DNA from 2 places in the Kitasatospora sp. NPDC091335 genome. Region 1 is predicted to be linked to the other one. Evidence: predicted binding sites of a transcription regulator. Region 1 holds the regulator's gene; the other holds the start of a gene.
The links. The regulator HrcA, encoded in region 1, represses chaperone genes, less so after heat shock. The targets are predictions, from matches to a motif close to TTNGCACTCNGNNNNNCNGAGTGCNAA.
Positions count from the first base shown of each region.

Region 2: a site for HrcA is predicted at 9,929-9,955, ahead of ACIQOW_RS34225 (FmdB family zinc ribbon protein). Genes of this name have one in related genera too.

Region 1 is NZ_JBIVUM010000001.1:144,953-159,842, forward strand. Features, by position in the region: gene ACIQOW_RS00625 (AMP-dependent synthetase/ligase) at 86-2,008, shown strand; gene hemW (radical SAM family heme chaperone HemW) at 2,102-3,331, shown strand; gene ACIQOW_RS00635 (Uma2 family endonuclease) at 3,373-3,930, shown strand; gene ACIQOW_RS00640 (DUF3097 domain-containing protein) at 3,937-4,764, opposite strand; gene ACIQOW_RS00645 (hypothetical protein) at 4,796-5,380, opposite strand; gene htpX (zinc metalloprotease HtpX) at 5,405-6,325, opposite strand; gene hrcA (heat-inducible transcriptional repressor HrcA) at 6,613-7,647, shown strand; gene dnaJ (molecular chaperone DnaJ) at 7,723-8,862, shown strand; gene ACIQOW_RS00665 (16S rRNA (uracil(1498)-N(3))-methyltransferase) at 8,996-9,745, shown strand; gene ACIQOW_RS00670 (PDZ domain-containing protein) at 9,884-13,159, shown strand; gene ACIQOW_RS00675 (HIT domain-containing protein) at 13,478-13,831, shown strand; gene ACIQOW_RS00680 (ribonuclease Z) at 13,838-14,761, shown strand.
Region 2 is NZ_JBIVUM010000022.1:91,279-106,168, reverse strand. Features, by position in the region: gene ACIQOW_RS34275 (glycosyltransferase family 39 protein) at 1-229, opposite strand, end outside; tRNA gene ACIQOW_RS34270 (tRNA-Arg) at 397-469, shown strand; gene ACIQOW_RS34265 (hypothetical protein) at 698-2,422, shown strand; gene ACIQOW_RS34260 (FtsX-like permease family protein) at 2,688-5,156, shown strand; partial or broken gene ACIQOW_RS34255 (carbon-nitrogen hydrolase family protein) at 5,312-5,755, opposite strand; gene ACIQOW_RS34250 (phosphatase PAP2 family protein) at 5,874-6,725, opposite strand; gene ACIQOW_RS34245 (sigma-70 family RNA polymerase sigma factor) at 7,172-8,143, shown strand; gene ACIQOW_RS34240 (hypothetical protein) at 8,288-8,545, shown strand; gene mscL (large conductance mechanosensitive channel protein MscL) at 8,610-9,029, opposite strand; gene ACIQOW_RS34230 (hypothetical protein) at 9,060-9,329, opposite strand; gene ACIQOW_RS34225 (FmdB family zinc ribbon protein) at 9,609-9,917, opposite strand; gene ACIQOW_RS34220 (MFS transporter) at 10,044-11,480, opposite strand; gene ACIQOW_RS34215 (potassium/proton antiporter) at 11,778-13,262, opposite strand; gene ACIQOW_RS34210 (penicillin acylase family protein) at 13,504-14,890, shown strand, end outside.

The DNA.
Region 1 (14,890 bases):
GTTCAGGTGAACCGGGGGCCCGGCGACCGCCCCCACGGACGCCGCGACAATCCCTCAGACGGCCACCCGTCCCCGGAGGTCCTCGTTGAGTTCCGCGCAGTCCCTGATCGACTCCGGCAGGCCCGACCTCGTCGCCGGCCGTCCCGCCTCCGTCGCCCACCTGTTCCTGGAGCGGGTCGCCCTGACCCCGAGCGCCGAGGCCTACCGCTACCCCGCGCCCGTGGACGAGCAGGCCGCGGACGGCGCACCCGGCGCCGAGCAGTGGCGCTCGCTCACCTGGGCGCAGACCGCGACCAGGGTCAAGGCGGTGGCCGCCGGCCTGATGGCGCTCGGCATCCGCCCGGAGGACCGGGTGGCCCTGGCCTCCTCGACCCGGGTCGAGTGGGTCCTCGCCGACCTCGGCGCCATGTGCGCGGGCGCCGCGATCACCACCGTCTACCCGAGCACCAACGCGGACGAGACCGCGTTCATCCTCTCCGACTCCGGCTCCAGGGCGCTGTTCGCGGAGAACGCGGCCCAGCTGGCCAAGGCCGTCGGGCAGCTCGGCCAACTGCCCGGGCTGCGCACCGTGATCCTCTTCGACGAGCCCGCCGAGGCGCCCGAGACCGGCGGGCTGGAGCTGCTCACCCTCGCCGGGCTGGAGGAGCGCGGCGCCCGGTACCTGGCGGAGCACCCGGACGCGGTGGAGAAGGCCGTCGACGGGCTCGGCAAGGAGCAGCTGGCGACCCTCATCTACACCTCCGGCACCACCGGCCGCCCCAAGGGCGTGCGCCTGGTGCACGACTGCTGGGCGTACGAGGGCCGGGCGCAGGAGGCGAGCGGGCTGCTGGGCCCGGACGACGTGCAGTTCATGTGGCTGCCGCTGTCGCACGTCTTCGGCAAGACGCTGATCTCCGGGCAGATCGCCACCGGGCACGTGATGGCGCTGGACGGCCGGGTGGACCGGATCATCCACAACCTGCCGGTGATCCGGCCGACCATCATGGCCTCGGCACCGCGCATCTTCGAGAAGGTCTACAACGGCATCGCGGGCAGGGCCAGGGCCGAGGGCGGCGCCAAGTACAAGATCTTCCTGTGGGCGGCCAAGGTCGCCCGCGAGTACGCCAGGGCGGTCCAGGAGAGCCGGATCGCCACCGGCACCGGCACCGCCCCGCTGGGCCTGCGGGCGCAGCACGCGCTGGCCGACAAGCTGGTGTTCGCGAAGATCCGGGCGGCCTTCGGCGGCCGGATGCGCGGCGCGGTCTCCGGCAGTGCGGCGCTCGCCCCGGAGATCGGCTACTTCTTCCTGGGCGCCGGGGTGCCGGTCCTGGAGGGCTACGGGCTGAGCGAGACCAGCGCCGGCTCCTGCGTCAACCGCGCCGAGGACGTGCGGATCGGCACGGTGGGCCGCCCGTTGCCCGGCACCGAGGTGCGGATCGCCGAGGACGGCGAGATCCTGCTGCGCGGCCCGGGCGTCATGCGCGGCTACCACAACCTGCCGGAGAAGACCGCCGAGGTGCTGGAGCCGGACGGCTGGTTCCACACCGAGGACATCGGCGAACTCACCCCGGACGGCTTCCTGCGGATCACCGACCGCAAGAAGGACCTGTTCAAGACCTCCGGGGGCAAGTACGTGGCGCCCAGCGAGGTGGAGGGCAAGTTCAAGGCGGTCTGCCCGTTCGTCAGCAACATCCTGGTGATCGGCAACGGCCGCAACTACTGCACCGCGCTGATCGGCCTGGACGAGGCGGTGCTGCTGCCGTGGGCCGCCGAGCACGGCCTGGCCGGCCGCTCCTACGGGGAGCTGGCCGTCGAGCCGGCCGTGCACGAGCTGATCGAGGGCTTCGTGAAGCGGGTCAACGCCGACCTCCAGCGCTGGCAGACGATCAAGAAGTTCCACCTGCTGCCGCGCGACCTCGACATCGAGCACGGCGAGCTCACCCCGAGCCTGAAGATCAAGCGCCCGGTGGTCGAGCGGACCTACGCGGACGCGGTGACCGCGATGTACGCGGGCGCCAACGAGGCCTGAGCCGGGCCCGTTCCCGTCCTGCCCCGCCCCCGCTCCCGTCCTGCTCCCGTACGGCCCGTGAACGCTTCGCGGGCCGTACGGGACAATGGGCTCATGCCCTCCGCACTTCCCGACGGTGAACCGGTGCCGTCCGACGGTTCCCTGCCCGCACCCGCCCTCGACGGGCTGGGCTCCCGGCCGTTCGGCTTCTACCTGCACGTGCCGTACTGCGCAAGCCGCTGCGGCTACTGCGACTTCAACACCTACACCGCCACCGAGCTGCGCTCGTCCGGGGCCGTCGCCTCGCAGGAGACGTACGCGGACAACGTGGTCGCCGAGGTCCGGCTGGCCCGGAAGGTGCTGGGGGACGCGGCGCCGCCGGTGCGGACCGTGTTCCTCGGCGGCGGCACCCCGACCCTGCTGCCCGCCCGCGACCTGGTGAAGATGCTCGCCGCGATCCGCGAGGAGTTCGGGCTCGCCGAGGGGGCCGAGGTCACCACCGAGGCCAACCCGGAGTCGGTCGACCCGGGGTACCTGGCCGAACTGCGCGAGGGCGGCTACAACCGGCTCTCCTTCGGCATGCAGAGCGCCCGCCCGCACGTCCTGAAGCTGCTCGACCGCCACCACACCCCGGGCCGCCCCGAGGCCTGCGTGGCCGAGGCCCGCGCGGCCGGCTTCGAGCACGTCAACCTCGACCTGATCTACGGCACCCCGGGCGAGTCCGACGACGACTGGCGGGCCTCCCTGGACGCCGCCATCGGCGCCGGGCCCGACCACGTCTCCGCGTACTCCCTGATCGTAGAGGAGGGCACCCGGCTCGCCGCCAGGGTCAAGCGCGGCGAACTGCCGATGATCGACGACGACGTGCACGCCGACCGCTACCTGATCGCCGAGGAGGCGCTCGGCGCCGCCGGCTACTCCTGGTACGAGGTCTCCAACTGGGCCACCACCCCCGAGGGCCGCTGCCACCACAACGAGCTCTACTGGACCGGCGCCGACTGGTGGGGCGCCGGCCCCGGCGCCCACAGTCACGTCGGCGGCGTCCGCTGGTGGAACGCCAAGCACCCCGCCGCCTACGCCCGGGCCCTCACCGAGGGCCGCACCCCGGCCCTGGCCCGCGAGGTGCTGGCGGACGAGGACCGCCGTGTCGAGCGCATCCTCCTGGAGCTGCGCCTGGTGGAGGGCGTCACCCTGGACCTGCTCACCGGCACCGGCCGGGAGGCCGCCGCCCGGCACCTCGCCGACGGCCTCCTCGACCCGGGCCCGTACGAGCGGGGCCGCGCCGTCCTCACCCTCCGGGGCAGGCTCCTCGCGGACGCGATTGTGCGTGACCTGGTGGACTGACTTTCGTTAACGTGGGTGTCAGCCGTCGGAGGGAGCGTGCGATGACCGCCATCGATGATCGGATGACCGGGATCTTCGAGAACCTGGAAGTGCCGGAAGGCGTCAAGGCCGAACTCATCAGGGGGGAAATCGTGATGATGGCGGGCCCTGACATGGTCCACAACCTCATCGTCCTGGCGATTCAGCACCAGCTTCCGTACGGTCGGTGGCGCCCCCTCACCACGCAGGATCTGGGGATCCCCGGCCAGGCCAGCGAACCTCAGCCCGACCTCGTCGTCTTCGAACGCGGGGCGGTCGAGGAGCATGGGCGACTGCTCCCGTCGCCTGCCGTCTCCCTGGTGGTCGAGGTGGTCTCGAAGACCAGTGTCGACCGCGATTACCGGACCAAGCGGGAGCTCTATGCCGAGGGCACTGTCCCCGCGTACCTGATCGTCGACCCGATCAAGGGGGTGTGCGTGCTGCTGACCGAGTTGGGTCAGGATCCCGGCTCCGGCCTCCCGAGGTACATGTCCGAGCGGACCAGCAAGTTCGGCGAGCCCGTCCCCGTCGACCTGCTTGATGTCGATCTGGACACCACGGACTTTCAGAAGTACGTCTGACCGGCCTCATTCCGGCAGGGCCGTGAAGTCGATCAGCTCCTCGACCCGGCCCAGCAGTTCGGGCTCCAGGTCCTTGTAGCTGTCGACCTTCGACAGGATGTGCTTCCACGCCGCCGGGGTGTCCACCGGCCAGCCGAGGCGGCGGCAGGTGCCCTCCTTCCAGTCCTCCCCCCGCGGGACGGCGGGCCAGGCGGGGATGCCGACGCTCGCGGGCTTCACGGCCTGCCAGATGTCGATGTAGGGGTGGCCGACGACCAGCACCGAGTCGCCGGTGACCCGGGCGGCGATGCGGTGCTCCTTGGTGCCGGGGAGCAGGTGGTCGACCAGGACGCCGAGGCGGCGGCCGGGGCCGGGGGCGAAGTCGGCGACGATCGCGGGCAGGTCGTCGATGCCCCGCAGGTACTCGACGACCACGCCCTCGATCCGCAGGTCGTCGCCCCAGACCCGCTCGACCAGCTCGGCGTCGTGCCGGCCCTCGACGTAGATCCGCGACTCGCGGGCGACCCGGGCGCGGGCGCCGGGGACGGCGACCGAGCCGGAGGCGGTGCGGGACGGCGTGCGGGGGGCCGCGGGGCCGGTGGGGCGGACCAGGGTGACGGCCCTGCCCTCCAGCAGGAAGCCGCGCGGCACCAGCGGGAACACCCGGTGCTTGCCGAACCGGTCCTCCAGGGTGACGGTGAACCCCTCGGCGGTCTTCTCGCAGCGCACCACCGCCCCGCAGAAGCCGGTGGCCGCCTCCTCCACCACCAGGTCCCGCTCGGCGGGCACCTCGGGGGCGGGGGCCTGGTTCTTCCACGGCGGGGTCAGGTCGGGTCCGTACTGGCGGCTGCGCATACGGGTGATCATAGGGAGGGCGGACGGTGCGTCAGAGGCCCGGCGCGCCCCAGACCGGGAACCAGCGGCTCAGGTCCTTCTCCAGCCGCAGGTCGTTCCCCAGCATCGCGTTGACCTGCAACTCCAGCGGGCTGTTGCGCCGCTCCCCGCCGCCGGGCATCGGGGCGAAGGGGTAGAACGTCCCCCGCTTGTAGAGGTAGACCAGGGCCAGTGACTGTCCCTCCGGATTCCTGAAGGCCACCAGCGAGCAGAGCAGCTGCGGCCCGAAGCCGTTCGCCTCCAGCTCGCTGTTGACCGCGTGCAGGTCGTTCACCAGCTCCGGCAGCTCCTCGGGCCGGTGCCGGGCGAGCAGCCAGGAGTAGCCGTAGCCGTCCTTGGAGGCCTCCACGGGGACGCCGCCGCGCTCGGTGTCGGCGTCCAGCAGCGCCCTGACCTGCTGCTCGACCTGGACGAAGGCCGCACCCTCGACGGCCGCGAAGCAGACCGAGCCGAGCCCGGTGGGGGTGAAGCCGGCCCCGGCCTCCAGGGTGAGCGCGGCGGACGGCACGCCGAACAGCTGGTCGAGGTCGGGTTTGACGGGCTTGGTGCGGCCGAACAGGGTGTCCAGGATTCCCACGGCGGTCCTCTCGGGTTCGGGGCTTCAGCGGCCGAGCTGCTCGGAGATCCGCGCCAGCTGCTCCAGCCGCTTCTCCAGGCTCGGATGGGTGGACAGCAACTGCGAGGCGGTCTCCCGGGCGCTCAGCGCGGGGGCGAAGTAGAAGGCGTTGTACGGCTGGGCCTGGCGCAGGTCCTTGCTGGGGATGGCCGCGATCTGCCCGGTGACCTTGGTGAGCGCCGAGGCCAGCGCGCTGGGCCGGCCGGTGAGCTGGGCGGCGGCCCGGTCGGCGGCCAGCTCGCGGTAGCGGGACAGCAGCCTGGTGAGCAGGAAGCTGACGGCGTAGACGACCATCGACACCAGCGGGATGACCAGCGCCACGACGGCCGCGTTCTGGTCGTTGTTGTTGCGCCCGCCGCCCATGAACCCGCCGTACACGGCGATCCGGGTCATCGCCCCGGCGAGCACGCCGAGGAAGCCCGCGATCGTCATCACCGCGACGTCCCGGTGGGCGACGTGCGACAGCTCGTGGGCGAGGACGCCCTCCAGTTCCTCCGGCTCCAGCCGGCGCAGCAGCCCGGTGGTCACGCAGACCACGGCGTTCTGCGGGTTGCGGCCGGTGGCGAAGGCGTTCGGCATGTCGTTGTCGGCGACCGCGACCCGGGGTTTGGGCATGTCGGCCAGCGCGCACAGCCGGTCGACCGTGCCGTGCAGCTGGGGGAACTGTTCGGGGGACACCTGGCGGGCTCCCATCGCCCGTTCGGTGATCTTGTCGCTGAACCAGAACTGGGCCACGAACAGCCCGCCGGAGATCAGGACGATCAGTGGCCACGCGCCGCGCAGCAGCGCGATCAGCAGGCCGGTGAAACCGACGTACAGCAGCCCGATCACGAACATCGTCGCGACCATGCGGCCGGTCAGGCCGCGGTCGGGCGCGAATCGGGTGTGCTGGCCCGAGCTCGACATCGCTTGCTCCTCCGTTCGCCGTCGCTTTCGATGCTGCCACCCGGACGGCCTCCGGGCACCACCCCGGCGCCGGGAGGATCGAACCGCGGGGGCCCCGCGGGCCGTGGCTGGAACTGCGGGGAGGATCACCCCGGCCGGACCGTTCCTGCCGTAGGGCCCGGGCCTTACACTGGCAGGTACGGTTCTGGCACTCGCGTGTTCAGAGTGCCAGGCCGGGGTCTCGGGAAGCGGCCCGCGGCGGCAAGGGACACAGACGGACAACGTGCGAAGACGGAGGTGCGCGCCCCATGGCCGGTGAGGTCCGCCAGCTGGACGAACGCAAGCTCGCCGTGCTCCGCGCGATCGTGCAGGACTACGTGGGCACCGAGGAGCCGGTCGGCTCCAAGGCCCTGGTGGAACGGCACAACCTCGGGGTCTCGCCGGCGACCGTCCGCAACGACATGGCGGCGCTGGAGGAGGAGGGTTACATCCACCAGCCGCACACCAGCGCCGGCCGCATCCCCACCGACAAGGGGTACCGCCTCTTCGTCGACAAGCTCGCCGAGATCAAACCCATGAGCGCCCCCGAGCGCCGGGCCATCCGGCACTTCCTGGACGGCGCCGTCGACCTGGACGACGTGGTCGCCCGCACGGTGCGGCTGCTCGCGCAGCTCACCCGGCAGGTCGCGGTGGTGCAGTACCCCTCGCTGACCCGCTCCACCGTCCGGCACATCGAGCTGGTGGCGCTGGCCCCGGCCAAGGTGATGCTGGTGCTGATCACCAACACCGGCCGGGTCGAGCAGCGGATGGTCGACTGCCCCGGCTCGGTCGGCGAGACGGTGCTGTCGGACCTGCGGACCCGGATCAACGCGAGAGCCGCCGGCCGGCGGCTCCCGGAGGTCCCCGGGATGCTGGAGGAACTGCCGGCGCTGTTCGACCAGGCCGACCGGCCGACCGTCAGCACCGTCCTGGCGACCCTGTTCGAGACGCTCGCCGAACATAACGAGGAGCGGATCATGCTGGCCGGCACGGCCAACCTGACCCGCTTCGGGCACGACTTCCCGCTCACCATCCAGCCGGTGCTGGAGGCACTGGAGGAGCAGGTCATCCTGCTCCGCCTCCTGGGTGAGACCGGGGACGCCGCGATGACGGTCCGGATCGGGCGGGAGAACGCCTACGAGGGGCTGAATTCCACCTCGGTGGTTTCGGTCGGCTACGGTTCGGGCGACGAGAGCGTGGCCAAACTGGGTGTGATCGGTCCGACCCGGATGGACTATCCGGGCACAATGGGGGCGGTGCGAGCGGTGGCGCGGTACGTGGGCCAGATCCTGGCCGAGTCCTAGCAGAGGCCATCGCCGGAAATCCGGCGATGGCGACCAGTCGCAGCACTACTACAGGCGGAACAAGCGGAGCATTTGGTGGCCACGGACTACTACGCGGTACTCGGCGTCCGACGGGATGCGGGGCAGGACGAGATCAAGAAGGCGTTCCGGCGCCTGGCACGCGAACTGCACCCGGACGTCAACCCGGACCCGAAGACGCAGGAGCGGTTCAAGGAGATCAACGCCGCTTACGAGGTGCTCTCCGACCCGCAGAAGCGTCAGGTCTACGACCTCGGCGGGGACCCGCTGTCCCCGGGCGGCGGTGGCGCGGGCGGCTTCGGCGCCGGCGCGGCGGGATTCGGCTTCTCCGACATCATGGACGCCTTCTTCGGCGCCGCGGCGGGCCAGCGCGGCCCGCGCTCGCGCACCCGCCGGGGCCAGGACGCCATGATCCGGCTGGAGATCACCCTGGAGGAGGCCGCCTTCGGCACCACCAAGGAACTCCAGGTCGACACCGCCGTCACCTGCACCACCTGCAGTGGCGAGGGCGCGGCCCCCGGCACCTCGGCGCAGACCTGTGACATGTGCCGGGGCAAGGGCGAGGTCTCCCAGGTCACCCGGTCCTTCCTGGGCCAGGTCATGACCTCCCGCCCCTGCCCGCAGTGCCAGGGCTTCGGCACCGTCGTGCCGACCCCCTGCCCGGAGTGCGCCGGCGACGGCCGGGTGCGCGCCCGCCGCACCCTGACCGTCAAGATCCCGGCCGGTGTCGACAACGGCACCAGGATCCAGCTGGCCGGCGAGGGCGAGGTCGGCCCCGGCGGCGGCCCGGCCGGCGACCTGTACGTCGAGATCGCCGAGACCAGCCACAACATCTTCCAGCGGCGCGGGGACGACCTGCACTGCACCGTCACCATCCCGATGACGGCGGCCTCGCTCGGCACCCAGGTGCCGCTGCAGACCCTGGACGGACTGGAGGAGGTCGACATCAGGCCCGGCACCCAGTCCGGCCAGTCGATCCCGCTGCACGGCAGGGGCATCACCCACCTGCGCGGCGGCGGCCGGGGCGACCTGATAGTGCACGTCGAGGTGAAGACGCCCAGCAAGCTCGACGCCGAGCAGGAGGACCTGCTGCGCCGCCTCGCGGTGCTGCGCGGCGAGGAGCGGCCGTCCGGCCAGTTCGCGCCGGGCCAGCAGGGCCTCTTCTCCCGGCTGAAGGACGCCTTCAACGGCCGGTAGCCGTCGTCCGCGGAGGGGTGCCGGGGGGCCTGCCCCCGGCACCCCTTCCGTGTCCGCCCCCTCCGCCGCAACCCCCTCCCCCTCTCCGCCGCAGGCCCCTCCGGCCGCAGCCCCCTCCTGGAAGGTCCCCGTCATGACCGCGCCCGTCTTCGTCGTCGAGACCGAGCGGATCGCCGCCGCCGTGCCCGGGGCCGTGGTGCGCCTGGACGGCGCGGAGGGGCGGCACGCGGCCGCGGTGAAGCGGCTGGAGCCGGGCGAGGCGGTGACCCTGGCCGACGGGCTGGGACTCGGCGTGGAGGGCACGGTCGCCGAGGTGCTCGGCAAGGACGCGATCGACGTGGCGGTCGCCGCCGTGCGCCGCGAGCCGGAGCCCGCGCCGCGGATCGTCGTCGTCCAGGCCCTGCCCAAGGGCGACCGCGGCGAGCTGGCCGTGGAGACCATGACCGAGGCCGGCGTGGACGTGGTGGTCCCGTGGGCCGCCTCGCGCTGCATCACCCAGTGGAAGGGCGAGCGCGGCGCCAAGGCGCTCGCCAAGTGGCGCTCCACCGCCAGGGAGGCCGGCAAGCAGTCCCGCCGGCTGCGCTTCCCCGAGGTGCGCGAGCCGATGACCACCAGGCAGCTGGCGCCGCTCCTGGCGCGGGCCGCGTTCGCCGCCGTGCTGCACGAGGAGGGCGCCGAGCCGCTGGCGCACGCCGCGCTGCCGGAGACCGGGGACATCGTCCTGGTGGTCGGCCCCGAGGGCGGGGTCTCCCCGGAGGAGCTGGCCGCCTTCGCCGAGGCCGGCGCCAAGCCGTACCGGCTGGGCCCCTCGGTGCTGCGGACCTCCACCGCGGGGGTGGCCGCCGGCGCGCTGCTGCTCGGGCGCACCGGCCGCTGGTCGTAGCCCCCTCGTGCCGGTCGCGCACTCCGGTCCCGCCACTCGTGCACCCCGGCCGCGGCCGCCGCAACGGTGCCCGCGGGTGCGGTCCGGAGTCTCGGAAAACCGGCCCGGGGCGTACCCGCACCTGCCTAGGCTGGCCGGGTGACGGACTCCCTCAACACCTCTCCGACCACCTCGGCGGGCGCCTACCTGCGCCATCCCCACCTGCACGGCGACCTGGTCGCCTTCGTCGCCGAGGACGACCTCTGGCTCGCCCCGCTGGACGGCGGCCGGGCCTGGCGGCTGACGGCCGACCACCTGCCGGTCCACCACCCGCGGTTCTCCCCGGACGGCCGGCACCTCGCCTTCACCTCCACCCGGGACGGCGCCCCCGAGGTGCACGTGGTGCCGGTGGACGGCGGCCCGTCGCGCCGGCTCACCCACTGGGGCAGCCACCAGACCAGGGTGCTCGGCTGGACCGCCGACGGCCGCCCGATCGCCGCCACCAGCGCCGGCGAGGGCAGCCTGCGCCGCACCTGGGCGCACGCCGTGCCGCTGGACGGCGGCGAGCCGCAGCGGCTGCCGTACGGACCGGTCGGCGGGATCGCCTTCGAACCGGGCGGGGACGGGGTGCTGCTGAGCACCGTCAACGGCCGCGACCCGGCCTGGTGGAAGCGCTACCGGGGCGGCCGGGCCGGCCGGCTGTGGCTCGGCCGGCGGGAGTTCGCCCGCGTCCACGAGGAGCTGGACGGCCAGCTGGACTCGCCGATGTGGGTGGCCGGGCCCGCTCGGCCCGACGGCGGGCACGGCGGGAGGATCGCCTTCCTCTCCGACCACGAGGGCGTCGGCGAGCTGTGGTCCAGCCTCCCGGACGGCACCGACCTGCGGCGCCACACCACCGACCCGGACGGCTTCTACGCCCGGGGCGCCACCAGCGACGGCACCCGGGTGGTCTTCCACCGGGCCGGCGACCTCTGGCTGCTGGACGACCTGGAGGGCGCCGAGCCGCGCCGGCTCGACGTCCGCCCGGCCGGTCCGCGGGCCGGGCGCCGCCCCCGTCCGGTGCCCGCCGCGCACTGGCTGGAGTCCGTCGCCCCCGACCGCACCGGCCGGGGCAGCGCCGTGGTGGTGCGCGGCAGCGTGCACTGGCTGACCCACCGGGAGGGCCCGGCCCGGGTGCTGGACGAGACGCCGGGGGTGCGCGGGCGGCTGGTGCGGGTGGTGCCGGGCGAGGACGGCGCCCAGGGCGTGCTGTGGGTGTCCGACGCCGAGGGCGAGGACGCCCTGGAGTTCGCCCCCGACCTGCACGGCGCCGAGCGCCGCCGGCTGGCCGCGGGGCAGCTCGGCCGGGTCAACTCGCTGGTGGTCTCCCCGGACGGCAAGCAGGCCGCGCTCGGCGTGCACGACGGCCGGGTGCTGCTGGTCGCGCTGGCCGACGGCGCCGTGCACGAGCTGGACCGCAGCACCGACGGCGAGGCCGGCGGGCTGTCGTTCAGCCCGGACTCGGCCTGGCTGGCCTGGTCGCGCCCGGTGCGCGGGACGGGCCCGCACTCGCTGCGCCAGATCGTGCTGGCCAACCCGGCCACCAGGACGGTCGGCGAGGTCACCCAGCCGCGCTTCGTGGACACCTCGCCCTCCTTCACCGCGGACGGCCGCTACCTGGCCTTCCTGTCGGTGCGCAACTTCGACCCGGTCTACGACGCCCACGTCTTCGACCTGTCCTTCCCGAACGGCTGCCGCCCCTACCTGGTCACGCTGGCCGCCGACACGCCCTCCCCGTTCGGGCCGCAGCGGGCCGGGCGCCCGCTCGGCGGGGAGGAGGAGGAGCCGAAGGCCAGGAAGGCGGACGGCGAGGAGGCGGCCGCCGACGCCGCACCGGTCACCAGGGTGGACCTGGACGGCATCGCCGACCGGATCATCCCCTTCCCGGTCGAGGGCGGCCGCTTCGAGGAACTGGCCGCCGCCAAGGACGGCGTGCTCTGGACCAGGGCCCCGCTGATGGGTGAACTCGGCGACGAGGCCGCCTCGTTGGACGACGACCGGCCCCGCCCGGTGCTGGAGCGCTTCGACCTGCGCAAGCGCCGGGTGGAGCAGCTGGTGCACGGCCTGGACGGCTTCGCGGTCAGCGGGGACGGCACCCGGGTGGCCGTGCTGGACGAGGGCGAGCTGCGGGTCGTCCCGGCCGACCACAAGGGCGGCGACGAGGAGGAGACCACCGTCGACCTCGCCCGGCTGCGGGTGAGCGTCGACCCGGCCGCCGAGTGGCGGCAGATGTACGCCGAGAACGGCCGGCTGATGCGGGACAACTTCTGGCGCCCCGACCTGGCCGGCGTGGACTGGGCCGGGGTGCTGGAGCGCTACCGGCCGCTGGTCGAGCGGATCGGCTCGCACGACGAACTGGTCGACCTGCTCTGGGAGGTGCACGGCGAACTCGGCACCTCGCACGCCTACGTGCTGCCGTACGGCCGGTACACCGAGCCCGCCCGGTGCCAGGGCCTGCTCGGCGCCGACCTGGTCAGGGACGGTGAGCAGTGGCGGATCGCCCGCATCCTGCCCGGGGAGTCCTCCGACCCCAGGGCCCGTTCGCCGCTGGCCGCGCCCGGCGCCGCGATCCGCCCGGGCGACGCGGTGCTCGCCGTCAACGGCCGCCCGGTGGACCCGGTCGCCGGCCCGGCGCCGCTGCTGGCCGGCACCGCCGGGCAGCCGGTCGAGCTGACCGTGGCCGGGAAGGACGGCACCGACCGGCGCCACCCGGTGGTCGTCCCGCTCGCCGACGAGGAGCCGCTGCGGTACCACGACTGGGTGGCCGGACGGCGGGCCGTCGTCCGGGAGCTGTCCGGCGGGCGGCTGGGCTACCTGCACCTGCCCGACATGCAGACGGCCGGCTGGGCCCAGCTGCACCGCGACCTGAGCACCGAGATGGCCAGGGAGGGCCTGGTCGTCGACGTCCGGGGGAACCGGGGCGGCCACACCTCGCAGCTGGTGATCGAGAAGCTGGCCCGCCGGATCGTCGGCTGGGACGTCGTGCGGGATGTCGACCACTCGCTGCCCTACCCGTCGGACGCCCCGCGAGGTCCCGTGGTCGCGCTCGCCGACGAGTTCACCGGCTCGGACGGCGACGTGGTCGGCGCGGCCATCCAGGCGCTCGGGATCGGCCCGGTGGTCGGTGTGCGCACCTGGGGCGGGGTGATCGGCATCGACAGCCGCTACCGGCTGGTCGACGGCACCCTGGTCACCCAGCCCAAGTACGCGTTCTGGCTGGAGAACTACGGCTGGGGCCTGGAGAACCACGGCGTCGACCCGGACGTCGAGGTGCCGTTCGCCCCGCACCACTGGGCGGCCGGCGAGGACCCGCAGCTGTCCGAGGGCGTCCGGCTGGCCCTGGCCGCGCTCGCCGGGACCCCGGCCCGCACGGCTCCGCCGCTGCCCTGGGCGTAGCCGCGGCGCAGTGCCTCCCGGAGCGGGAAGTCGGCCGGTCCGACCTCCTGCTCCGGGGCGCGGGGGCGCCGGCCACGCCGCGCAGAGCGGCGGCCCCGAACACCTGGCGCCTCACCAGGCGCTGGCTGCTCGGCTTCGTCATCCTCGCGGTCGCCTTCCTCACTGAGGACTTCGACACGGACGACGGCGACGTCGTCGGCATCCGCGCGGTGCGCCGGAAGCACCTCCAGGAGTACCGGCAGGCCGTCGCCGGGCTCGGCTAGGCTGCGCCCGTACGGCCCCACCACCACCCGACGTACCGACTCCGAGGAGTAGCCGATGGCCGGCGAGCCCCAGCCCGACTGCGTGTTCTGCAAGATCGTGGCGGGCGAGATCCCCGCGACGGTGGTGCGCAAGACCGAACGCACCCTCGCCTTCCGGGACATCGCCCCCAAGGCGCCCCTGCACGTGCTGGTCATCCCGCACGTCCACTTCCCGAACGCCGCCGCGCTGGCCGCCGCCGAGCCGGAGGCCGCCGCCGAACTGCTCGCCGAGGCGGGCGCGGTGGCCAGGGACGAGGGCGTCGAGGACTACCGGCTGATCTTCAACACCGGTGCGGGCGCCGGGCAGACCGTCTTCCACGCACACGTCCACGTGCTCGGCGGCAAGCCCATGACCGAGAGCATGGTCTGATCCCAGGTGTCCCAGCGCGAACTCGTCGTCCTCGGCACCGCCAGCCAGGTGCCCACCCGGCACCGCAACCACAACGGCTACCTGCTGCGCTGGGACGGCGAGGGCCTGCTGTTCGACCCCGGCGAGGGCACCCAGCGCCAGATGCTGCACGCCGGGGTCACGGCCACCCAGATCACCCGGATCGCGGTGACCCACTTCCACGGGGACCACTGCCTGGGCCTCGCCGGGGTGATCCAGCGGATCAACCTCGACCGGGTCCCGCACCCGGTCGACGTCTACTTCCCGGCCTCCGGCGAGGTCTACTTCGAGCGGCTGCGGCACTCCACCGCCTACCACGAGACGGCCGTGCTGCGGCCCCGGCCGATCGACGAGCCGGGGCCGCTGCCCGCGCCCGGCGCCCGCTTCGCGCTGGACGCCGTCCGGCTGGACCACCCCGTCGAGTCCTTCGGCTACCGGCTGTCCGAGCCGGACGGCCGCCGGCTGGTGCCGGAGCGGCTCGCCGCGCTCGGCGTGCGCGGCCCGGCGGTGGGCCGGCTCCAGCACGAGGGCGCGATCGAGGCGGACGGCCGCACGGTGACCCTGGAGCAGGTCAGCGAGCCGCGGCCGGGCCAGAAGTTCGCCTTCGTGATGGACACCCGGCTGTGCGAGGGCGTGCACCGGCTCGCCGAGGGCGCCGACCTGCTGGTGGTCGAGGCGACGTTCACCGACGCCGACGCCCGCCTCGCCGAGGAGCACGGCCACCTCACCGCCGGGCAGGCCGCCAAGGTCGCCACCGAGGCCGGGGTGCGCACCCTGGTGCTGACCCACTTCTCCCAGCGCTACCCGGACCTCGGCGGGCACCTGGCCGACGCCCGCAGGCACTTCGACGGGGAGCTGGTGCTGGCCGCCGACCTCGACCGGGTGCCCGTCCCGCCCCGCCGCCCGGCGTGAACGCCGTGAACGGCCGGAAAAAGGGTTCGCGTCGCTCCCCGAACTGCCGCAGCATCGACGGGTGCGGCCCCGCCGCCCGCCACGGCGACCACGCTCGCGGCGTACCCTGGTGCCCCGGAGACACCGAGC
Region 2 (14,890 bases), on a different contig from region 1:
TCGTCCAGGCGTGCATCAGCAGGTAGTACACGCCGTTGCTGGCGTCGATGTGCTGGAGCAGCCGCAGCAGGTCACCCAGCGAGCGGGTGGCCACCGTCCAGGTCGCGATCTCGTCCCGCCACAGGTCCGGCGTCCCCAGCCGGTACCCGCCCACCACCGTCATGACGACCGCGGGCCACACCCACACCTGCCCCAACAGCCGGCCCACCGGGCGCACAGCAGGTCTCATCGGGTCCTTCGTCTCCTTGAACGCGGTGTGCCGGGGGCGGATCCCACCCTGCCCGGCAGGCTACTTGACCCGCCCTGACACCTCGTCGGCCACCCGCTTCCCATCCGTCCCCCGAGCCCCACCCCCGATCCGGTACGCTGTGAGCGGCCTGGTGCACCCCGGGCCGCGCCTCAGTAGCTCAGGGGATAGAGCACGGCTCTCCTAAAGCCGGTGTCGCAGGTTCGAATCCTGCCTGGGGCACAACGAAGACACAGGTCACAGGCCTCCTGCCGATACCGGCGGGAGGCCTGAGGCGCTTCCCGGCCCCGCCCGTCCGGCCGGCCCCGGGTGTTCTCTCCGGCGTTCGCGGGCCGATGCCGGGAGGTGGCCGGATATTCCGTGGGGTGCGAACCGTCCGGGGGGTAGGCTCCGGGCAAGGGTTTTTGAACGAGTTCAGGAATTGGGGGGCCGGTGTACCGTCACCGTGTCATGATCTCCGCCGCCGTCGTCGCGGCAGTCGTCGGCTTCGTACCCGCCACGGCGCAGGCGGCGGGCCCGTCGGCCGGTCCCGGCCGGGCCGCGAGCGCCACCGCGCCGGCCGCCGGGGCTGCCGGAGCCGCCGCAGGGAAGGCCGCCGCCGAGCAGGACGCCGCTGCGAAGGCCGCTGCCGAGAAGGCCGCGAAGGACGCCGCGGCGAAGGACATCGCGGCCAAGGACGCGAAGAACGCCGAGGCCGCCAGGGCCAGGGTCGGAGCGAAGGCCGCGGCGGCGGCGCCGGGTGCGACGGCCGGGTCCGGCGCACCGGCGGCCGCGCAGCCGTACTTCGAGGTCTCGACCGGCATGTCCAACTCGAACGCGCACGGCGTCGGGATGGCGGCCGGCGTCAGCACCGACGTGACCCAGGGCGTCATCAGCTACGACGTCGACTGGGGCGACGGCACCACCTCCACGGAGATCGGCCTCCTCAAGGAGGTCGTGTTCTTCGACCACACGTACGCCGAGGTCGGCTCCCACAAGATCACGGTCACCGCGACGGAGCTGCTCAACAAGCTGACCGCCAACACCGTCCGCGACGTGGTCGTGGACGGCTCCGAGTTCACCCCGCACTCGCCCACCCGGCTGCTGGACACCCGGGACGGCACCGGGGCCGCGGCCGCCGGGGCCGTCGCCCCGTACGCCACGACCCGGGTGAGGATCGCGGGCAACGGCGACATCCCGGCGGGGGTGACGGCGGTGGCCCTGAACATCACCGCCACCAACACCACGGTGGACGGGCACGTCATCGCGTTCGCCTCCGGCACGAAGCAGCCGACCACCTCGAACGTGAACTTCGTGGCCGGGCAGACCGTGCCGACCCTGGCGATCGTGCCGGTCGGCGAGGACGGGTACGTCGAGCTGGCCAACCGCAGCGGCGGCCCGGTGGACCTGATCGCCGACGTGACGGGCTACTTCACCAAGTCCGCGGCGAGCGGGTACACCTCGGTGAAGCCGTCCCGGATCGCCGACACCCGTGACGGCCTGGGCGCGCCGAAGGGGCAGGCCGCCGGCCAGACCACCTTCGGCGTGCAGGTCGCCGGCCGGGGCGGGCTGCCGGCCCAGGGCGTCACGGCCGTGGCGCTCAACGTCACGGTCACCGACCCGAAGGGCCCCGGCCACCTGACCGTGTTCCCGAGCGGCGAGCTGCCGTCGGCCACGTCCAACCTGAACTTCGCCACGGGGCAGACGGTCGCCAACGCGGTGATCGTGCCGGTCGGCCCCGACGGCCGGATCACCCTCCGCAACGGCGCCTGGGCCGGAACCGACGTGATCGTGGACGTCACCGGCTACTACGGCGCCGACGGCAAGGCCGCCTACCTGCCGGAGGAGCCCCGGCGGATGTACGACTCCCGGCCCTGGTCGCCGCTCTCCGGCCAGAACTACCACCGCGCGACGGTGTGGACGTCCGGCCGGGCGCTCGAAGCCCTCGTCCTGAACACGACGGTGACCAACCCGCAGGGCAGCGGCCACCTCGCGGTCGCTCCGGAGCCGGTCAACCTGAGCGGCGCCAAGCCGACCCCGCCTGACTCCTCCGTCCTGAACTGGACGAAGGGCGCCACCGTCTCCAACCTGGTCCAGGCCGACATCAAGAACGTGGAGGCCGTCGACATCTGGAACCGGGGCTGGGAGCCGACCGACCTGATCGTCGACCTGGTCGGCGTGTACGACAGGTACTGACGCCGCGTCGGCACCGCGCGCCGGCCGTCCGTCCCTCCGGGGGCGGGCGGCCGGCGCCGTTCCCGGGCACGTCCGCCGCCTCCCCCGCGACCGGCGTCGGGGCCGGCCTACCTCTCCGGGAGGAGACGGCGGTGAGCGGCCCTCCGCCTGCGGAATGATCATGAAGCAGACCGTGAGCTGATGTCCCGTGGCCACCCCGGCTTCTAGGCTCGACGAGACCCCGCCGGAGCATCGTGCCTGGTCAGGGTGGACGAGCCGGGGAACCATGACGACGTACCGATACACCGTGGCCGAGCTGCGCGGCCAGCTGCGCCAGCTGCTCCTGAGCGGCGCCGCGATCGCGCTGGGAGTGGCCTTCCTGATCGCCTCCGTCAGCGGCAGCGGGGCGCTGGTGGACTCCTACAGCCAGACCGCGGCCGCCGAGGTCGGCCCCGGCGACATCCAGGTGACCGGGTCCGCCGGGGCGGGCGGGCTGGACGCGGCCACCGCGGAGCGGGTGCGGCGGACCGCCGGGGTGGCCGCGGTGGCCCCCAGGCTGACCGGCAAGGGCGGCGTGCTGACCGCCGACGGGCGGCCGCTCGACCGGACCGCCGCGGTCAGCGCCGTCGCCGAGGACCCGGCGCTGCGCTGGCAGCTGCTCAAGGACGGCCGCTGGCCCGCCGGCCCCGGCGAGGTGCTGCTCGACACCGGAACCGCGCAGCGGCTCGACGCCGCCGTGGGCGCCGAGGTGCACCTGACCAGGGCCGACGGCACCGCCGCCACCGCCCGGCTGGTCGGCACCCTGGACGAACGGGGCGCCCCGAGCCTCGCCGGAGTCCCGATCGTCGGCGTCCCGGCGAACGCGGTCGCCGGGTACGCGACCGGTGTGACCGTCGACCGGCTCGACGTCAGGGCCGCCCCGGGCGCCTCCGGAGCACGGACCGTCGACGCCCTGCGGGACGCCCTCGGCACCGGCGTCGAGGTGCACACCCGCGAGGCCTCCGTCCGCGAGGCGACCCGGCAGAGCGGCACCATGTACGGCGTGGTGCTGATCGCCGCCCTCTCCTTCGTGCTGATCGCGCTCGCGGTGGCGCGGATGGTGGTCGGCAACACCTTCACGGTGGTGCTGGCCCAGCGGACCCGTCAGCTCGCCCTGCTGCGCTGCGTCGGCGCCGACCGGCAGCAGCTGCGCCGGCTGATCCGCCGCCAGGGCCTGCTGCTCGGCCTGGGCGCCTCCACGGCCGGTGTGCTGCTCGGGGTCGCGCTCTGCGCGCTCGGCACCGCCGTGGTCGGCGCGCTCGACCTCGGTCCCGTGCACCTGTCGCTGCTGCCCGCCCCGCTGACCTGTCTGCTGTCCGGGCTGTTCGGCGTGCTGCTCACCCTGCTGGCCGTCCGCGGCCCGGCGAAGGCCGCCGCGGCCGTGCCGCCGGTCGCCGCGCTCGGCGGTGCGCCCGCACCGGCCGACGGGGCGGCCAGGGTACGGGCCGCCGTGTGGACCTCCGTGCTGCTGGTCGGGGGGACGGCACTGCTGGTGGCCGGGGCGCTGGCCCCGCCGCCGCTGTCGCTGCTCGGCGTCACCGTCGGTGCCATCGCGAGCTTCTTCGGGGTGCTGCGGCTCTCCCACCGGGTGCTGCCCGCGGTCGTCGCCGTGCTCGGCCGGCCCGCCCGGCGGCTCGGCGGCACGGCAGGACGGCTCGCCACCCAGCAGCTGCGGCTCAACCCCGGTCGCACCGGGGCCACCGGCTCGGCGCTGCTGCTCGGCGTGACCGTGATGGTCGGCGCCGTCACCGCGCTGGACGTCACCTCGCAGTCGCTGGTCCCCGCGATGTCCGGGCGCCAGCCCGGGGTCTTCTCGGCAACCACCACCGGCGGCACCGCCCTGCCCGCCGGGGCTTTCGGCGCGCTCGCCGCCGAGCACGGGCTGACCGTCACCCCGGTCCGCTCGGCCACCGTCGACCTCGACGGCCGGTCCACCGTGGTCGCCGCCGCCGACCCCGCCCTGCTCAACTCCTCGGTGGACGACGTGGACCGGGCCCGCTCGCTGGCCGACGGCGCCGCACTCAGCGGGCTCGGCGAGACCGGGACGCGCCGGGCCGGCGGTGTCGAGTTGCGACTCCAACCCGGCCGCAGCAGCCTGCCGTTCACCCTCCAGGGCGGGGCCACCCTGCTGGTCACGCCCGCGACCCTGGACCGGCTCGCCCCCGGCGCGCCCGTCACCACGGCCTGGATCAGCCCGGCCGCGGGCGGGGACCGGCCGACCGCCCGCCGCGCCCTGGACCGCGCCCTCGCCGACCACCCGCAGGTGACCGTCACCGACACGGCCGCCCAGGCGGACACCCTGGGGTCCCTGCTGGACCGGCTGAAGACCGTCAGCATGGCCCTGCTGTCCTTCTCCGTCGCCATCGCCGGCCTCGGCGTCGCGGCCACCCTGATGCTCAGCATCAGCGAGCGCTCCCGCGAGATCGGCATGCTGCGGGCGATCGGGATGTCGCGCGAGCAGCTGCGCCGGATGCTCACCCTGGAGGCGCTGCTGCTCTCGCTGGCCGGTGGCCTGGTCGGCACCGGACTGGGCATCGGCTACGGCTGGGCGGCCGCCCGTTCGGTCACCTCGGTGGTGGGGACGGTCGGCGGCCCGCCGGTGCTGCCGGTGCTGGGTGCCCTGGTCCTGACCGTCCTGGTCGGCCTCGCCGCCGCGGTCCTCCCGGCCCGCCGGGTCGGGAGGATGACCGCGGTGGCCGCGATGCGGGCCTCCTGACCCGGATGCCCACCGGCGGGCATCCGGGAGTCGGGAGCCGGCGGCGGGGTGCCGGGTGCCGGGCGCTCAGGCCACGGTGAACCGCGCCCGGGGCGCGGCCGGCCGCCCACGAGGGCGAGGTCGGCGAGGAGGGTCTCGCGCTCGCGGGTGCCGCGCAGGAAGACCGGGTCGAGGCCGACGACGACGAGCTCGCGCCGGTCCTCGCCCGTCTCGGCGATCAGCCGGCCGTCCGGGCCCCAGACCGCGCTGCCGCCGCAGGTGTGCCGACCGCCGGTGCGGCCGATGTGGTTGGCGAGCACCGTGGGGAGGGTGCTGTCGAGAGCGCGGGCCGGGAACCAGGTGCGGGACTCGTGGTGGCCGTGCCCCACGCTGAACAGGGCACCGACCAGGTAGGCGTGGCAGCCGTCGAGTGCGGCGGCCCTGGCGTGCTCGGGAAAGCCGGAGTCGTAGCAGACGCCGAGACCGAGCCGCCAGCCGTCCGGCTCCAGGGTGCAGCCGGCCGACCCGGGGCCGAAGCGGTCGCGCTCGGACCTGAACAGGTGCTGCTTGTCGTAGCGGGTGACGAAGCCGCCGTCCGGGCCCAGGACCAGGGCGGAGATGCGCAGGTCGCAGCGGACGCTCGGGGTAGCCGGTGGGCACGGTGGAGGAGGTGGAGGTCTCGGGCATGGCGGTCACGCCGGCGCGGGGGCCTGCCGGGGTCGGCGTGGTGACTCGGCGTCAGCGGACGGGCTCGTCCGGCCGGTCGGCGGGACCGCCCAGCAGGTCCTCGGCCCCGGCGCCGCCCGGTGCGTCCTCCGCGAGCGGTGCGGCGGTGCGCGCGGACCGGCCGCCCGACACGAGGACCCGCTGTACCCGGGGCCTGGTGCGCCAGTTGACCCGCCGTACGTCCCGGGCCAGGGCGCCGGGGCGCCACAGCTGGATCACGGCGGTCACGGCACCCAGCACGATCCCGGCGGCCAGCCAGCCGGCCAGCACGTCGCTGGGCCAGTGCACCCCGAGCGCGACCCGGGTCCAGCCGATGGTCAGCACCGTGGCCGCCGCCACCACGCAGGCGGCGGTCCGGCCGCGCCGGTGGACCCGGTACCAGAGCAGGCCGACCAGGACGGCGCAGGTGATCGCGGAGGCCATGGCGTGCCCGGAGGGGAAGGCCGGGCCGCCGGCGTGCGAGACCGGATCGGAGAAGGAGGGGCGGCCGCGGTCGAAGGACAGCTTCAGGGCCCACAGGGCGCCCCAGCCGACCAGGGTCTGGGCGGCCACCCAGCCGGCCAGCACCCGTGCGCCGATCAGCCAGAGCCACCCGGCCGCGATCCCGAGGAGCGCACGCATCGTGACGGTTCCGCCGATGTCCGAGAGCGTCTGCACCGAGGCGGTCCAGATCCGGTGGTCCCGGGCGTAGATGTGCAGTTCGCCGATCCACTCCTGGTCGAAGCGCTCCAGCGGGCGCCACTGGCCCGTGACCAGAGCCGCCAGGAGGCCGAACAGCGCGGCACAGCCCAGCGCGAGCGCGGCGTCCCGAAGGAGACTGCGATGACGCGCAGTGACGGAGGTCGTGCTGTTGGTCAGGTGCATGGCTGACACCTTCCCAGTGTCCCGTGCCGAGCAAGAGCCGGAGTGATAGCGATTCGGCATCGTTTGTGCGGAGGACCTGCGTGCGTCGGGGTGTGGGCGTGGACGGAGGCGGGGCGTGAGCGTGAACGGAAGGGGGCGCGCCCGGGGAACGTGTGCGACCGTTCGCGGGTTCAACGGATGGGCGGCGGGCGCGTGTGGGTCGAGTGGAGAAATCACTCCCGGAACGGCCCCCGGCGATACCGAGCGTGTCCGATCGGTCACCCAGTGTCCAAAGGCGGGGAGAAAATCGGCAGCATACTGCATCGCCGGGAAGAATCTGAGCGACTTGGGAATGTTGTCCGGAATCTGTTCGTTGGATCGTTACGTGTGAGGCCCCAGGGGCCCGCACATCTTGCCCTCACGAGGCAGGCAGGCAGACCTCGGCAATACCAGCAAAGGGAGCAAGCATGGCCACCCGTGCCGTCGTTCGCGACAGGGCCGACCGGAGTCGCGCGGCCCGCCCGACCAACCTTGAGGCCGACCGCGACCTGGTCGGCATGTACCTCGACGAGATCGCCAGGACGCCCCTGCTCGATGCCGCCGAGGAGGTCGAGCTCTCGCTGCGGATCGAGGCCGGGGTGTACGCCCAGCACCTGCTGGAGGAGGACGAACTCCCCGCCGGGATCAGGCGCGAGGAGCTGGAGGCGATAGCCGCCGACGCGGAGCGCGCCAAGGACGTCTTCATCCGTTCCAACCTCCGGCTCGTGGTCGCCGTCGCCCGGCGCTACCCGCGCAGCGGCCTCCCCCTGCTGGACCTCATCCAGGAGGGCAACGCGGGCCTGGTGCGCGCGGTCGAGAAGTTCGACTACGCCAAGGGCTTCAAGTTCTCCACGTACGCGACGTGGTGGATCCGGCAGGCGATCACCCGGTCCATCGCCGACCAGTCCCGCACCATCCGGCTGCCCGTTCACCTGGTGGAGGAGCTGGGGCGGATCCGGCGGGTGCAGCGGGAGAAGTCCAAGGAGCTGGGCCGCGAGGCCGAGCCGGCCGAGATCGCGGCCGAGCTGGACACCACCGAGGCCCGGATCAAGGACGTGCTGGACTGGGCGCGCGACCCGGTCAGCCTCAACATGTCGGTGGACGACGAGGGCGAGACCCAGTTCGGCGACCTCGTCGAGGACACCGGGGCCACGTCCCCCGAGGACGCCGTGATGGTCATGCTCCGCCGCGAGGAACTGGACGACCTGATCGGCCGGCTGGACGACCGCACGGCCTCGATCATCCGCTCCCGCTACGGGATGGAGGACGGCCGCGAGCGCACCCTCACCGAGGTGGGCAAGCAGCACGGCCTCACCCGTGAGCGGATCCGCCAGATCGAGAAGCACGCCCTGGCCGAGCTGAAGAAGATCGCCGACCACGCGGGCTTCGAAGCCGCCTGACGGACCTGTCGGCCGCCCGACAGACCTGCCGGCCTGACGGCCGAGCCCTCACCGGGCCCTGGCGCGGAGTTCCGCACCGGGGCCCGAGGCGTGCCGCGGGGCTCTTAGGCTGGAGGGGAGGGACGGACAAACGGAGTGGACAGCGTGAGCGAGCAGGGGCAGGAAGAGCACCGGGGCCAGGGCCAGGGCCAGGACCGGGACGAGGACCAGGTGCGGGAGCACGGCCGGGAGCCGCGGGAGACCGCCGCCGCCAAGGCCCGGCTGGTCTTCCGGGACCCGTTGGACCAGCAGTCCGCGGACGACACCGACGCCGGCTGGGGCGACCGCCCCGGGGCCGGGGAGAGCGGTGGGCGGGGGCTGGACTGGTACCTGAGCCAGCGCCCGCCGCACCACGGCGGGTGAGGGATCGGGGACAGGGGGATCGGTGCCGGGGGAACCGGTGACGGGGGCGAGCGGAGCCTGCCGGTCAGCGCAGCGGTGACGCCAGCGCGTCGCGGATCTCGGTCAGCAGTTGGACCTCCTTGGCCTCGGCCTCCAACGCCTTCTCGGCATCGGACTTGCGGTGGGCCGCCAGCCTGTTCATGGGCACGATCAGGACGAAGTAGACGACGGCCGCGACGATCAGGAACTGGAGCGCGGCGCTGAGCACCGAGCCCCACAGGATGAGGATTCCGGACGTGACCTCACCGGTCGTGCTCACCTCGCAGGGCCCCTTGAGGCAGGAACTGTAGGACGCGAGGTCCTTGGACCCGAACACGCCGACGATCGGATTGATCACGCCCTTGACGAAGGCGTTGACGATGGTGGTGAAGGCCGCGCCGATGACCACGGCCACGGCGAGTTCGACGACGTTTCCACGCAGCAGGAATTCCTTGAAGCCCTTCATGCCGCCTCGAACGACGAAGTCGATTCCTGGTCACGGGTGATCTTCCGCAGGGCCGGACTGACAACCCGTCCGGCCCAGCGCGCCGCCCGGCGGCGGCAGCCCGGCCCGCGCCGGCCCCAGCGCCAGCGCCGCCGCCACCGCGAGCAGCACCAGCACGGGCACCCCGGCCCGTCGGCGCGCCGCGCTGCGCCAGCGGTGCCACCCGCCGCACCCGCGCCGGATCGGCGGGAAGCTCGGCAGCTCCTGCCGGGGTGGCACCGTCGGCGCGGGCAGGGGGAGGGAGAAGCTCACGGTCGTCATCGACGCACCTCCGGAGTGTCGGCGAACCGGCCCCTCGCGGACCGGACGATCCACACGATGGGCGTTCCCGGCGAACTCCGTGAGCTCTTTCCCCAGGCCTGTGGAAAACCCCGCCCCTGTGGATAACTTCGTACACCCGCACGAGTGGGTCGGGCCTGTCCGAGTTGACGAGCCACCCACGGGCATGCGGAAAGGCCCGCCGTCCCCGCGTGGGAGCGGGGTCGACGGGCCTTCCGGGGTGCTGCGGGGCGTCCGGGCCGAGGAGGCCCGGTGCCGGTGTCAGCCCGCGGCCGGAGCCGGGCTGGACGAGGCCGAGGAGCCGGAGCCCGACGACGACGACGAGGGAGTGGACGGGGTGGACGACGCCGAGGGGGTCGACGACGACCCGGCACCCACCGTGCTGCTGGAGGAGGAGCGGCTGTCGGTCCGGTAGAAACCCGAACCCTTGAACACGACGCCCACGGCCGAGAAGACCTTGCGGAGCCGTCCCTGGCAGTCGGGGCACGTGGTCAGTGCCTCGTCGGTGAACTTCTGCACCGCCTCCAGGCCGTTGCCGCACTCGGTGCACTGGTACTGGTACGTGGGCACTTGTCTTCCTCCTGGCACTCTCGCCTGATGAGTGCTAACGATGGTCAATGATGCGGCATTCCGCGGGATCAGTCCAGCGACTCCGGTGTGAGATGGGCCGGGACCGGCCACGGGACCGCCGCCGGCTCAGCGCTCGGCCGCGCCCACCAGCCGTGCGGCACCGCCGTGCTCCGCCGTGGCGGCGACCCGGTCGGCAGCGGCGCCGACGGCAGTACCGGCAGCGGTGCCGGTCCCGGAGGCTCCGGTCCCGGAGGCCCCGGTCCCGGAGGCCCCGGTCCCGGAGGCCCCGGTCCCCGGCGCCACCAGCAGGTGCCGTAGCGAGGCCAGCGCGATCAGCCCCAGCCCGGCCCCGGTCACCGGCACCAGGAACCCGGTCGAGGGCCCGTGCCCGTCGATCAGCTGCCCCGCAGCCATCGAGCCGACCGCGAGCCCCAGCCCGATGGCGCCGGTCAGCCAGGTGAAGGCCTCGGTCTTGGCCCCGTCCGCGACCAGCGTCTCGACCAGGGTGTAGCCGCTGATCAGGGTCGGTGCGATGGCCAGCCCGCAGACCAGCCCGGCGACGGTCAGCGAGACCAGGTCGGGCATCGCCCACAGCGCCGAGCAGCCCAGCACCAGCAGCGCGTAGCTGATCAGCATCCGTTGCTGCACCGGCCGCCGCCAGGCGATCACGCCGTACAGCACGCCGGCCAGCATCGAGCCGCCGGCGAAGATCCCGTACACCGTGCCGCCAGCGTCGTGCCGGCCGACCGAGTCGGCGAAGGCGTTCACCGAGACCTGCATGCCGCCGAACACCGCGCCGACGCCGAGGAAGGCCCCGGCCAGCAGCCGGACGCCGGGGGAGGCGAGCGCCGAGGCGCGCCTGACGCCGGGCCGCGGCACGATCCGGGCCGGGGCGGTGCGCCGCTGGGCGGCGAAGGCCAGGCCGCCCACCAGGGTCAGCGAGGCCTCGGTGACCAGGGCGGTGGCCGGGTTGGCGACGGCGGCGATGCCGGAGGCCAGGATCGGGCCGATCACGAAGGTGAACTCGTCCGTCACGGACTCGAAGGCGAAGGCGGTGCTCACCCGGGCCGCCGAGGCGTCGGAGGCGCCGTCCGCGGCGAACCCGGCGACCCAGCGGGCCCGGACCATCGCGCCGATCTGCGGCACGCTCGCACCGGCCGGGACGGCGGCCAGGAACAGGCTCCAGGCCGGCGCGTGGCCGAGCGCGAGCGCGATCAGCGCGCCGACCGAGACCGCGTGCACCAGGACGGTCGGGACGAGCACCGAGGCCTGGCCGTACCGGTCGGCCAGCCGCCCGGTCTGCGGCCCGACCAGGGCCTGGGCGACGGCGGCGACCGCGGTGACCGTACCGGCGGTGCCGTACGAACCGTGGGTCTGGGTGACGAGCAGCAGGATGCCCATGCTGAGCATCGCGTAAGGCAGTCGCGCGACGAGGGCGGGGGACAGGAACGTCCAGGCCCCGGGGGTGCGCAGCAGCTCGCCGTACCCGACACGGGCGGGGGCGGGAGCTGCGGTGGTGGCCGCGGGATCCGCGGCGGTGTCGACCGTTCGGCGCGCCGTCACGGTCGGTCCTTCCTGCTGCCTGGTAGCGCGGCAGGGCATGGTGTGGCCCCGACGGCGCCGAGAGTCGTCCTCTCGCGCGTCGACCGGGGTAGATGCCGGGTCGGCCCGGCGTGGTGGCCGGGGGCCGGACCGCGGCCGCCGAGCGGTCGCGCCAACTCTGCGTCAGGCAGATGCTGGGTGTGGTCTAGCGGTAGTCATACGGCGTGTTCGAACCAGCATACAGTTACGCGCGTAGACGGCGCCAGGCGCAACCTGGCCCGGCACCGCCCGGCAGGGCTGTGCCGGGCCGTGCCGGTTTCACCGCCCGTTCAGCCACCCCGCGAGCTTGCCGCCCTTGTCCACGGCCCGCAGCCGCCGCTCCGCCGCCTCGCCGACCTCGTCCGTGGTGACCACCAGCAGCTCGTCCCCGCCGCGCAGCACCGTCGCCTTGTCCGGCACGAAGGAGTTCCCCTCCCGCACGACCAGGGTGACCGCCGCCCCCTTGGGCAGCCGCAGCTCGCTGACCTCCACCCCGGACATCTTCGAGGCGGGGGAGAGCGCGACCGACAGCAGGTGCCCGTGCAGCTTCTCCAGCGGGGCGGACTCGATGCCCAGGTCCTGGCCCATGTCGCCCTCGTCGATCCGCAGCCGCTTGGCCACCCAGGGCAGGGTCGGCCCCTGGAGCAGGGTGAAGACGACGACCAGGATGAAGACGATGTTGAAGACGTCCTCGGCCCGGTGCGCGCCCGACACCACCGGGATGGTGGCCAGCACGATGGGCACCGCCCCGCGCAGCCCGGCCCAGCTCAGCAGCGCCTGTTCGCGGGCCGGCACCTTGAACGGCGTCAGCGAGACCATCACCGACAGCGGCCTGGCCAGGAACACCAGCACCCCGCCGATCACCAGCGCGGGCACCACGGCGTCGCCCATGGTCTCGGGCGTGACGAGCAGTCCGAGCAGCACGAACATGCCGATCTGCCCGATCCACGCCAGCCCGTCGGCGAAGCCCCGGACGGCCGGGCCGTGCGGCAGCTTGGAGTTCCCGAGAATCACCGCGCTGATGTAGACGGCGAGGAAGCCGGAGCCGTGCAGCAGCGCGCCGCCGGCGTACGCGAGCACGGTGAGCGCCATCACGGCGATCGGGTAGAGGCCCGAGGAGGGCAGCGCGACGTGCTTGAGCCCGTAGGCGCCTATCTTGCCGACGGCCAGGCCTATCACCGCGCCGATCGCCAGCTCGGCGGCGATGGTGCCGAGCAGGACGTACCAGGAGTCCAGCTCCCCGGTGGTGGCGAAGGCGACGACCAGGATGACCACGGGCGCGTCGTTGAAGCCGGACTCGGCCTCCAGCAGGCCGGTGAGCCGGTGCGGCAGCGGGACCATCCGCAGCACCGAGAAGACGGCGGCCGCGTCGGTCGAGGAGACGATGGCGCCGAGCAGCAGCGAGGTCCGCCAGTCCAGGCCGACCAGCCAGTGCGCGCCGGCCGCGGTGGCGAACACGCTGACGCCGACGCCGACGGTGGCGAGCACGGTCGCCGACGGCATCACCGGCTTGATCTCGCGCCAGCTGGTCTTGAGGCCGCCCTCGGCCAGGATCACGACGAGCGCCGCGTAGCCGAGCACCTGGGTGAGCTCGGCGTTGTTGAAGGTGACACCGATCCCGTTCTGGCCCAGTGCCACACCGATCCCCAGATAGATCAGCAGGCTGGGCAGCCCTGATCGGGTGGAGAGGCGTACGGCGCCCACCGCGAACAGCAGGATCACGGAGGACTCAAGCAGGAGCTGGTTCAGATGGGAGATGTTCACGCAGGGGCACCTCGGGCAGGCAAGGGCGGACGGGGTGTCTGGTGGTGCTGTGGGGGTGACCCGTTAAGAAGTCGTCAATGCTCCTCTTGCGGATCGTTACGCAGTCTAACATTTTGCCATATCTTTAGCTTGGTCCCCCGTTCACGGTGCTCGGCCGACTCGGCCTAATGTGGTGCCCTGTCCCGGCCGCAGGCCCCGGACACGCCCCGCCCGCCCCGAAGTCAGGACCGCAAGGACCCAGATGCCCCGCTCGAAGAAGTTCCGGCGCGCCCGTCTGATCGTGATCGTGCTGGTCGTGCTGCTGGTGGCCGGCGCCGGCTACGGCGGCTACCGCGGGGTCTCCGCGGTCCGTGCCTCCTTCCCCGAGGTCGACGGCAGCGTCAAGGTGGCGGGCCTGAGCGCGCCCGTCGACGTCAAGCGGGACGCCAACGGCATCCCGCAGCTGTACGCCGACACCGCCGATGATCTGTTCCGCGCCCAGGGCTACGTCCAGGCGCAGGACCGTTTCTGGGAGATGGACGTCCGCCGGCACGTCACCGCCGGCCGGCTCTCCGAGATGTTCGGCGACGGCCAGGTCGACACCGACGCCTTCATCCGCACCATGGGCTGGCGGCAGGTGGCGCAGAAGGAGTTCGACACCAAGCTGTCGCCGGAGACCAAGAAGTACCTCCAGGCCTACTCGGACGGCGTGAACGCCTGGCTCGCCGAGCACCCCGGCGGTTCGAAGGCCTCGCTGGAGTACTCGCTGCTCGGCGTCGTCAACGGCGGCTACCAGCCCGAGCAGTGGACCCCGGTCGACTCGGTGGCCTGGCTCAAGGCGATGGCCTGGAACCTCTCCGGGAACCTCCAGGAGGAGATCGACCGCTCGCTGCTGGCCCAGGACTTCGGCCCGGACAAGATCGCCGAGCTGTACCCGGACTACCCGTACGCCCGCAACGGCACCATCGTGAAGACCGGCACCGTGGCCGGCGACAACTACCGCCCCGCCGACGGCTCCCCGCAGTCCGGCGCGGCCGCCGTCGCCGCCACCGCCCAGGGCGCGGCCACCACCAAGGCGCTGCTGCAGGGCCTGACCGACCGGATCGACGCGATGCCGCAGCTGCTGGGCCGCCCCGGCCAGGGCATCGGTTCCAACTCCTGGGTGGTCGCCGGCACGCACACCACCACCGGCAAGCCGCTGCTGGCCAACGACCCGCACCTGGGCCCGGGCCTGCCCTCGGTCTGGTACCAGATGGGCCTGCACTGCCGGACCAGCTCCCCGGCCTGCCAGTTCGACGTCTCCGGCTTCACCTTCGCGGGCATGCCCGGCGTGGTCATCGGCCACAACAAGGACATCGCCTGGGGCTTCACCAACCTCGGCGCGGACGTCACCGACCTCGTGCTGGAGAAGGTCACCGGACCGGAGACCTACCAGTACGACGGCAAGGACGTGAAGTTCGACCTCCGCAAGGAGACCATCAAGGTGGCCGGCGGCGAGGACCGCACCATCACCGTCCGCACCACCCAGACCGGCGCCCCGCTGATCTCCGACCAGCGCAGCGAGCAGCAGAACGTCGGCAAGTACGCCCCCAACGGCACCTCCGCCCCCGACCGCGGCACCAGCGGCTACGGCGTCGCCCTCCAGTGGA